Regions from separate parts of the Mesorhizobium sp. M0410 genome, predicted to be linked through region 2. Evidence: predicted binding sites of a transcription regulator. Region 2 holds the regulator's gene; the other holds the start of a gene.
The links. The regulator LexA, encoded in region 2, represses DNA repair genes until DNA is damaged. The targets are predictions, from matches to a motif close to TGTTCNNNNTGTGTTCNG.
Positions count from the first base shown of each region.

Region 1: NKI63_RS08610 (helicase-related protein) is a predicted target of LexA. The motif match lies at 2,386-2,403, and genes of this name have one in related genera.

Region 1 covers NZ_JAMYRN010000005.1:114,431-118,860, reverse strand. Annotated here, with positions in the region: gene NKI63_RS08620 (FAD-dependent oxidoreductase) at 1-1,202, opposite strand, end outside; gene NKI63_RS08615 (TetR/AcrR family transcriptional regulator) at 1,285-1,869, shown strand; gene NKI63_RS08610 (helicase-related protein) at 2,571-4,430, shown strand, end outside.
Region 2 covers NZ_JAMYRN010000007.1:138,687-143,116, reverse strand. Annotated here, with positions in the region: gene kynU (kynureninase) at 1-1,233, opposite strand, end outside; gene lexA (transcriptional repressor LexA) at 1,689-2,423, shown strand; gene NKI63_RS12205 (ComEC/Rec2 family competence protein) at 2,417-4,430, opposite strand, start outside.

The sequences.
Region 1 (4,430 bases), on a different contig from region 2:
ATTGAACCTGCCTTGCACGCGGGTGCCGGCAGACGGGCAAGCGGTGCCCGGCTGAGGCCCGACAGCTTCAAGGCGATGCGGCGCTTCAGGAATGGTGTGAGGTTCAGCACCGATAGTACGAGGTTGCGAACGAACCGCTTCACTGGACTGCGGGCAAGCGCCATGCCGGTCATCATGCCAGCCAGGTCAAGCACCTCTTGGGCTGCCGGGCGTCGCAGCGTTTCATAGAGTTCGAGCTCCGCTTCGGGGCGCACGCCGTTCACCACGTCGCCAAGCAATTGGCCAAGCACGACCGCGTCGACGATGCCGGTATTCATGCCTTGCCCTCCCGCCGGACTGTGCACGTGCGCGGCATCGCCCATCAGGAACAACCGGCCCTTGCGGTATGACCGGACCAGGCGGTGATGCACGCGAAACCGCGAGCTCCATTTCAGCTCAAGCACCCGGCCTCGTCTGCCGGTCGGTCCGCGGCTGTCGAGCAGCACCTGTATGTCTGCGACTGCGGGTTTTTCCGGTGCATCGTCCATTGTCGCGACGACGCGGTACGATCCGTCTGGGAGCGGCGCCACCACCACCAGTCCGGCTGGCGCAAAGAACAGCGATACTTCGGTTGGCCCAACCGGCCAGTCGAGACGAACGTCGGCGAGAACGAACGACGCCTCATAGGCCGCGCCGTCGAACTCGATGCCGGCCGAGTTGCGCACCAGGCTGTGCATGCCGTCGCCGCCAACGACGTAACGTGTCGATATGATCTTCTCGCGGCCGTTCTCGACCACCGTCACGCGCGCACCGTCAGTGTCCTGAACCACCGCTTTGGCCTCGACCATGCGGTGGATCACGCCGCCCAGGGCGGCAATCCGCTCGGCGAACACCTGCTCGGTGAGATTCTGAGGCAGCATCATCAGATAGGGATGTCTCGACGGAAGCTTTCCGAAATCGAGCTTGAGCAGTGCCCGGCTGCGATCTCGGATGGCGAAATTCTGCAGCTTCAGGGCAAGTTCGCTCAGCCGCTGCGTGACGCCCAGAGGCTCCAGCGCTTCCAGCGTCTGAGCGTGGATGACGCCGGCCCGCGAGGTCTGAAGGCCCTCCCCAAGCCTGTCGATCAGAATATGGTCGACCCCGGCCTGGTGCAGCACGATGGACAGCGCCAAGCCGGTCGGGCCGGCGCCGATAATCAGGACTTCCGTTGCATCAGGCAACATTTTCGCTCTCCATTTATCAACACATGTTGACTTTCTAGCCGAAGCCATTGCATTTGTCAACAGCCGTTGGCATATGGATTTCATGAGCGAGAATCAGCAGAAGAAAACCAGCAAGTCGGACCGCACCCGCGCCCAGATCCTCGAAGCCGCGAGGCTGCTGTTCGCCAAGCACGGCTATGACGGCGCCTCCATCCGCGACGTCGCCGCCCATGCCTCGATCGATCCGGCCATGGTGATCCGCTATTTCCGCAGCAAGGACGAGCTATTCGCCAGAGCGGCGGTCGTCGACCTGAAATTGCCGGCACTGCGGGTGATCGATCGAACCGCCATCGGCAAGACACTGATCAGGCGATTTCTCGAAATCTGGGAAGATCCGGCCAACGGTACCGGCATGGCAATTCTGCTGCGGTCGGCGACGTCGAACGAATTCGCCGCCGAAAAGTTGCGCGATGTATTTGCCAACCAGGTGAGGCCACTGGTTGCGGCGGTCGCTGATCCCGCCGATGCGGGCCGGCGGGCCGGACTCATTTCCAGCCAGCTGCTGGGTTTGGCGATGTGCCGTTACCTGCTGGGCCTACCACCGGTCGTCGCCCTGTCTCACGACGAAATCATCCAGACCGTCGGCCCTACATTGCAGCGCTATGCCGTCGGAGAGGACGTGCCTTGAACAAGCCGTTCAGCGTGAGGCCGAGTCTGAGCCTCATGCGGCAAGTGCGCCGACCGATTGGCCATGACGCCGGCGTGTGCCGAACCAGCACGCAAAGGTTAATGGCCGCTGCGCAGCCTGTGCACAATCCGTCCCGCAGCCTGTGGATTCTCGGTGGAGAAGCTGTTCACAACACAACATGTTGCGGTGAACAAACCAAGAAACTTCGGCTATCTCTGATTCGTCGCCGATTCGTTCCGGCTTTGAGCGGAACGTTAACGACGAGAGCTGAAAACGCCCTCGAAATGATTAAAGCGCGTTAGGAAACATCAATAATTTCATAATGTTGTGCGAAGCAGATTGGCCACCCACGACCATTCACCGGCAAAGGTTAACCATGGTGCTCGCCTGGATGCCGCTTGCATGAATCGGGCCAGTTCCCGTGATTCAGCATGTGGTGAGGTACGCCGGCAGAAAACCCAGATGTAGCCGTGAACAAAACCTGAATCGGCGAGAGTCAGTGATTCGTCGCTGATTCGTTCCAGACTCGTTCCAACTGTTAATCGGGAACAGATTTTCTGGCTTTGAAGCGACCAATCGGCCTGCCCTCGGCACATTCCGCTTTCGCTTCGCGCCCGAAATCCCTATGTGTCGCCTGTCATACGCGGCCAATATGGGCGCGCTCCCGACAATGCGAGGCGGAGAGCCTTATTTCCAGGCCGATGAACATCCATCCGAAACACACTGAACCGCTGATCCTGACCGGCCGGGACGTGACGGCCGTGCTCGGCCCGACCAACACCGGCAAGACCCATCTCGCCATCGAACGCATGGTGGCGCATGAAAGCGGCGTCATCGGCCTGCCGCTCAGGCTGCTTGCCCGCGAGGTCTATGCGCGCGTCTGCGAGAAGGTCGGCGCCCATAAGGTTGCGCTCATCACCGGCGAGGAAAAGATCCAGCCGGCTGGCGCGAAATACTCGGTCTGCACGGTGGAAGCGATGCCGCGCGAGACCGACGCCGCCTTCGTTGCCATCGACGAGGTCCAGCTCGCCGGCGATCTCGAACGCGGCCACATCTTTACCGATCGCATCCTGCATCTGCGCGGCCGCCAGGAGACGCTGCTGCTTGGCGCGGCCACCATGCACGGCATCCTGCAGCGCCTGCTGCGGGGCGTGTCGGTGGTGACCCGGCCACGGCTGTCGCATCTTGCTTATGCCGGCTCGAAGAAGCTGACCCGCCTGCCGCGGCGCACCGCGATCGTCGCCTTCTCGGCCGACGAGGTCTATGCCATTGCCGAGCTGATCCGCCGCCAGCAAGGCGGTGCCGCCGTCGTGCTCGGCGCACTCAGCCCGCGCACCCGCAACGCCCAGGTGGCGCTGTTCCAGTCGGGTGACGTCGACTACCTCGTCGCAACCGACGCCATCGGCATGGGCCTCAACCTCGACCTCGACCACGTCGCCTTCGCCCAGAACCGTAAATTCGACGGCTACCAGTACCGCAACCTGACAGCGGCCGAGCTCGGCCAGATTGCCGGCCGCGCCGGCCGGCATCTGCGCGACGGCACCTTCGGCGTCACCGGCCAGGTCGATCCGCTGGATGAGGAACTGGTCAAGAAGATCGTGGCGCATGATTTCGACCCGGTGAAAGTGCTGCAGTGGCGCACCGCGCATTTCGATTTAGCCAACCTCGATGCGCTGAAGCGCTCGATCGAGACCAACGCCCCGGTCGAGGGCCTGACGCGCGCGCTGCCGGCCGTGGACGCGCAGGCGCTCGAGCATCTGTCGCGCGACGAGGACGTCCGGGCACTCACCACCGATGCGAGACGCGTGGCGCTGCTGTGGGAAGCCTGCGCGCTTCCCGACTACAGGAAGATCGCGCCGGCCCAGCACGCCGACTTGATCGCCTCCATTTACATGGACCTTGCCAGGCATGGCCATGTCGACGAGAACTACATGGCCGAGCAGGTGCGCCGTGCCGACACCACCGAAGGCGACATCGACACGCTGTCGCACAGGATTGCCCAGATCCGCACATGGACCTTCGTTTCCAACCGACCCGGCTGGCTGGCCGATCGGGCACACTGGCAGGAAAAGACGCGCGAAATCGAAGACAGATTGTCGGATGCGCTGCATGAGCGGTTGACGAAACGTTTTGTAGACCGCAGGACTTCCGTCCTCATGCGGCGCCTTAGAGAAAACACGATGCCTGAAGCCGAAATCAGCCCAACCGGAACCGTCCTCGTCGAAGGCCATCATGTCGGCGAGCTGCAGGGTTTCCGCTTTACCGCCGACCAGAGCGCCGGCGGCGAGGACGCCAAGGCGGTGCGGGCGGCGGCGCAGAAGGCGCTTGCCGCCGAGTTCGAGGCGCGGGCCGAGCGCTTCGGCGCCTCTGCCAATGGCGACATCGCCCTGGGTTCGGATGGCACGCTGCGCTGGATCGGCGCGCCGATCGGCACGCTGGTCGCCGGCGAAGACGCTTTGAAGCCGCGTCTTGTCCTGCTGGCCGACGAGCAGCTCACCGGTCCGGCCCGCGACAAGGTTGCGGCGCGCGCCGAGCGCTTCGTCAATTTCCAGATCGAATCC
Region 2 (4,430 bases):
CTTGATGGCGAAGCGCGCATCCTTCCACGCACCGGTGCGCAGGATGTCCTCAAGCACTTCGACGGCCTGCCAGACATCGGCATAGCCGACATAGAGCGGGGTGAAGCCGAAGCGCATGGTCGATGGCGCGCGAAAATCGCCGATCACGCCACGTTCGATCAGCGCGCGCATGATCTGGTAGCCATGCTCATGCATGAATGAAATCTGGCTGCCGCGTTTTTCCCCATCGCGCGTGCTTTCGAGCGTGAGGCCGTAAGTGCCGCACTTTGCCTCGACAAGCTCGATGAACAGATCGGCCAGTGCGATGCTCTTCTTGCGCACCGCCGTCATGTCGACATCGTCCCAGATGTCGAGCGCGCCCTTCAGCGTGCGCATCGAAAGGATCGGCTGGGTGCCGCACAGAAACCGGCGGATGCCGGTGCCGGCCGCATAGCCTGGCTCGAAGGAGAAGGGCCGTGCATGGCCCCACCAGCCGGTGAGCGGCTGCTGAATGTCGGCAAGATGCCGCTCAGCCGCATAGATGAAGGCAGGCGCGCCCGGGCCGCCATTCAGATATTTATAGGTGCAGCCAACGGCAAAATCGGCGTTGGCTTTGTCGAGCTCGACTGGCATCGCGCCGGCGGTGTGGCAGAGATCCCAGACGATCATCGCCCCGGCTTCCTGGGCCCTGCGCGTCAGCGCCGGCATGTCGCGCAGTTCGCCCGATTTGTAGTTGACGTGGTTGACCAGCACCACGGCGGTGCGATCGTCGATCAGCTCCTCGATGGTCGGCGCGTCGACCGCCGAGAGGCGCAGCAGCGCATCTTTTCGCGTCGAAACCACACCCTCAGCCATGTAGAGGTCTGTCGGAAAACTATCGCCCTCGGCGACGATGACCTGCCGCTCCGGTCGCATGGCCATGGCGGCGTGCAGCAGCTTGTAGATGTTGACCGACGTCGTATCGCAGACCACCGTCTGGCCGACCGCGGCACCGATCAGGCGCCCTAGCTGGTCGCCAAGTTCAAGCGGCATGTTGAACCAGCCGGCCGTGTTCCATGCGCGGATGACATCATGCGACCATTCTTCGGTCGCGGCCTTGTACAATTCATCGAAAGCGGCACGTGAAGCAGCTCCTAGCGAATTGCCGTCGAGATAGATCACTCCTTGCGGCAAGACAAAGCGGTCGCGCATCGCGCCCAGCGGATCCGCGGCATCCATCGCCTTTACGGCCACGAGATCGGGAATTCCCGTCATGATTTGCCTGCTCCCCCAAAAAATCCAACGCAACGCCGGACACGCATCAACTGTTCTTCTGTTCTTCCATTACCTGGTTGCGCGTGCAAGGCTCCACCGGCGAGAAGCAGCCTGACCAGGCGGTGGAAACCTGGAGTTAGCCCGAGGTTGGCGTTTTGAGTTCGTTTCGTTCACGGCGCATTGACCAAACCGCACAGTCGATAGGGGTTCACTTCCGTGCCCTTTGCCGACCGACGGCCGATGCCAGTACCGCCTTCTAGGAGGCCAGAACGGCGCAAATGAAAGCAGAATCAATGCGATGAGGCTCGCGGCGGCGAAAATACGGTACGCCGGTAGGGGACGTCGTTTGTTTCCCGAGCCTTAACGCATTCATTAAACTTTAAACAGTTGCGGAACACAACTGGAACAGATAGTGTCTGTTCTGGGTTTGTTTTCTGATTCTGTTGGGGGTCGCTATGCTGACACGCAAACAACACGAACTGCTTATGTTCATCCACGAAAGGTTGAAGGAAAGCGGTATCCCACCGTCCTTCGACGAGATGAAGGAAGCGCTCGACCTGGCTTCCAAATCCGGAATCCACCGACTGATTACGGCGCTGGAGGAGCGCGGCTTCATTCGCCGTTTGCCCAACCGGGCCCGTGCACTGGAGGTGCTACGCCTGCCTGACTCGATCGCCCCCGGCCTCAATGCGGCACGCAAGTTCTCGCCGAGTGTCATCCAGGGCAGTCTTGGGCAAGGTGCCCCTCGGCAGGGCAAGCCGACATCGTCGCGCGTCCCTGCAGCCGGCAATGACGACGATGTCGTCGCCGCCGTTTCGATCCCGGTGATGGGCCGCATCGCCGCCGGTGTGCCGATCGATGCTATCCAGCACCAGACGCATTCGATTTCGGTGCCGCCGGATATGATCATGGGCGGCGAGCATTATGCGCTCGAGGTCAAAGGCGATTCGATGATCGAGGCTGGCATTTTCGACGGCGACACGGTGATCATCCGCAATGCCGATACGGCGAGCCCCGGTGAGATCGTGGTGGCCCTGGTCGACGAGGAGGAAGCGACACTGAAGCGGTTCCGCCGCAAGGGCGCCTCGATCGCCCTGGAGGCCGCCAATCCGGCCTACGAGACGCGCATCTTTGGACCAGACAGGGTCAAGGTGCAGGGCAAGCTCGTTGGGCTGATCCGCCGCTACTGAGTTGCGCCCTTGGTGCCGGCTTTTGGATTGTCGGCCCGGTATGGCGGCAGGCCGCGCGCCGCGCGTGAAAATTTCCGCTGCACGTGCCAGGGCCGGTATGATTTTTCGACGGCGAAGCGGATTTCGGCGCGTGTTGCCGCTTGTGGATCGAAATAGACGGCCGCACTTCCTGCGCGCGCCAGTTGCCGTTTTGTGACGACGAGGACCAGCCGGTCGTAGTAGCAGGGATTATGGGCGGTGGCGTCGTCGATGACGATCAAGCTGGCGAAGGCGCAGGCTGGCCGTGCGGTATCGCGATCCTTGGCTTGCGCAATGATCGCGCCGGATGGATGCCTGGCGAGGCAGAGACCGTCCGTGCAAATGAACGGCATGCCCGGCGGTAGGTCGGCCGGATCGGCAATGTCGAATTGCGGATCGTTCTTTCCAGGTGTTTCCGGCGCGACGATAGCCTCTGATGTGAGCGCGCGTTTCCAGTTGTCGATGGTGAACTCATTCGGGCGTGCCCGGTTGACCGCGAGCTCACCGCTGCCGATCGGCAGCGCGACCAGCCGTGCGTCCTCCGAGATCAATACGTCGGGTACGCGTGTCTGCGTTGTCGTCAGCAAGCCGGCGAGCGCAAAAGGAAGTGCCGCCAGCCGCAACCAGGTCGTCGCCATGCTGGCAATGACGAGGGCGATCGTCACCAGAAGGACGGATCTCAGCGAAATCAGCCCGACCGCATCGATCGGCGAGCGCTCCGAGATCCACCCGGACAGGGCGATCATCGCCGTCAGCCCCTTGCCCATCACGTATAGGAAAGGCCCATCCGCGCCGAACGGCATCGCCAGCGCACTGAGGACGGCGAAGGGCATGACGACCAGTGAGACGATGGGCATGATGGCCAGATTGGCGAACAGGCTGAGCGGCGCCACGCGCTGGAAATGCCATATGGCGAAAAGCGCCGTGGCGCTCCCTGCAATGATCGAGGTCATCGCCAGGCCGCCCATGCCCAGCAGGACCTTTCGCGTGGCGAGGCGTAGCGGCGACCGCCGCGGCGGCGGCGTGGTGGCCCTGCCGGCGCGGTAGTCGGACCAGCCGGCATAGGCGCCGACAAGGGCCGCCGTCGCGGCGAAGGACATCTGGAAGCTCGGACCGACCACCTCGTGTGGCGACACCAGAATGACCGCGATGGCCGAGATCGCCAGGTTGCGCATGGTGAGCGCGGCCCGGTCGAACAGCACGGCGATAAGCATCACCGCCAGCATGATGAAGCTGCGTTCGGCCGCTACCACAATGCCGGAAAAGACGAGGTAGGCCGCAATCGAAAAAAGCGCGGCGGCCGCGGCATATTTCTTGACCGGCCGTCGCGATGAGAAATCGGGAAACAGCGCAAAGGCGCCGCGTAGCAGCGCCATGATGGTGCCGGCGACCAACGCCATATGCAGCCCCGAGATAGAGATGATGTGATAAATGCCTGTACGCCGCATCGCTTCGTTGATCTCCTCGGGAATGCCTGCGCGCACGCCGACGATCAGCGCAGCAGCAATCTCGCCCTCGGCGCCGCCGATGCGGCTGCGGATATGGTCGGCGATGGATTCGCGCGCGTCTTCGATCGCGGAAGAAAGCCGCGCGGCAAGCGGCATGCTGCTCGACGACACGACTTTCGGATTGCCGAGAAAAAAGCCGCTGCCGCCGATACCGGCGAAATAGCTGTCGAAGGAGAAATCATAGCTGTCGGGCCGCACCGGGCCGGTCGGCGGCAGCAGCCGCACATAGCCGGTGATCTCGGAACCGGCGGCCAGCTCATCCGGTATCTTCATCGCCGAAACGCGGACCCGTTCCGGCATGTAGCGCAGCGTCGGCCTGGCGGTTGAGATCACATCGATTGTCAGCCGGATGCGGCCGCTAGCCATGGGTTCGTACGATACGACGCGACCCGTCAGCCGCGTCGAGATTTCAGAACCGAGCACATGCGTCCCGACACGCCAGGTCTCGAACTTGGCGGCAAGCACGCCAAGCACGCAGAAC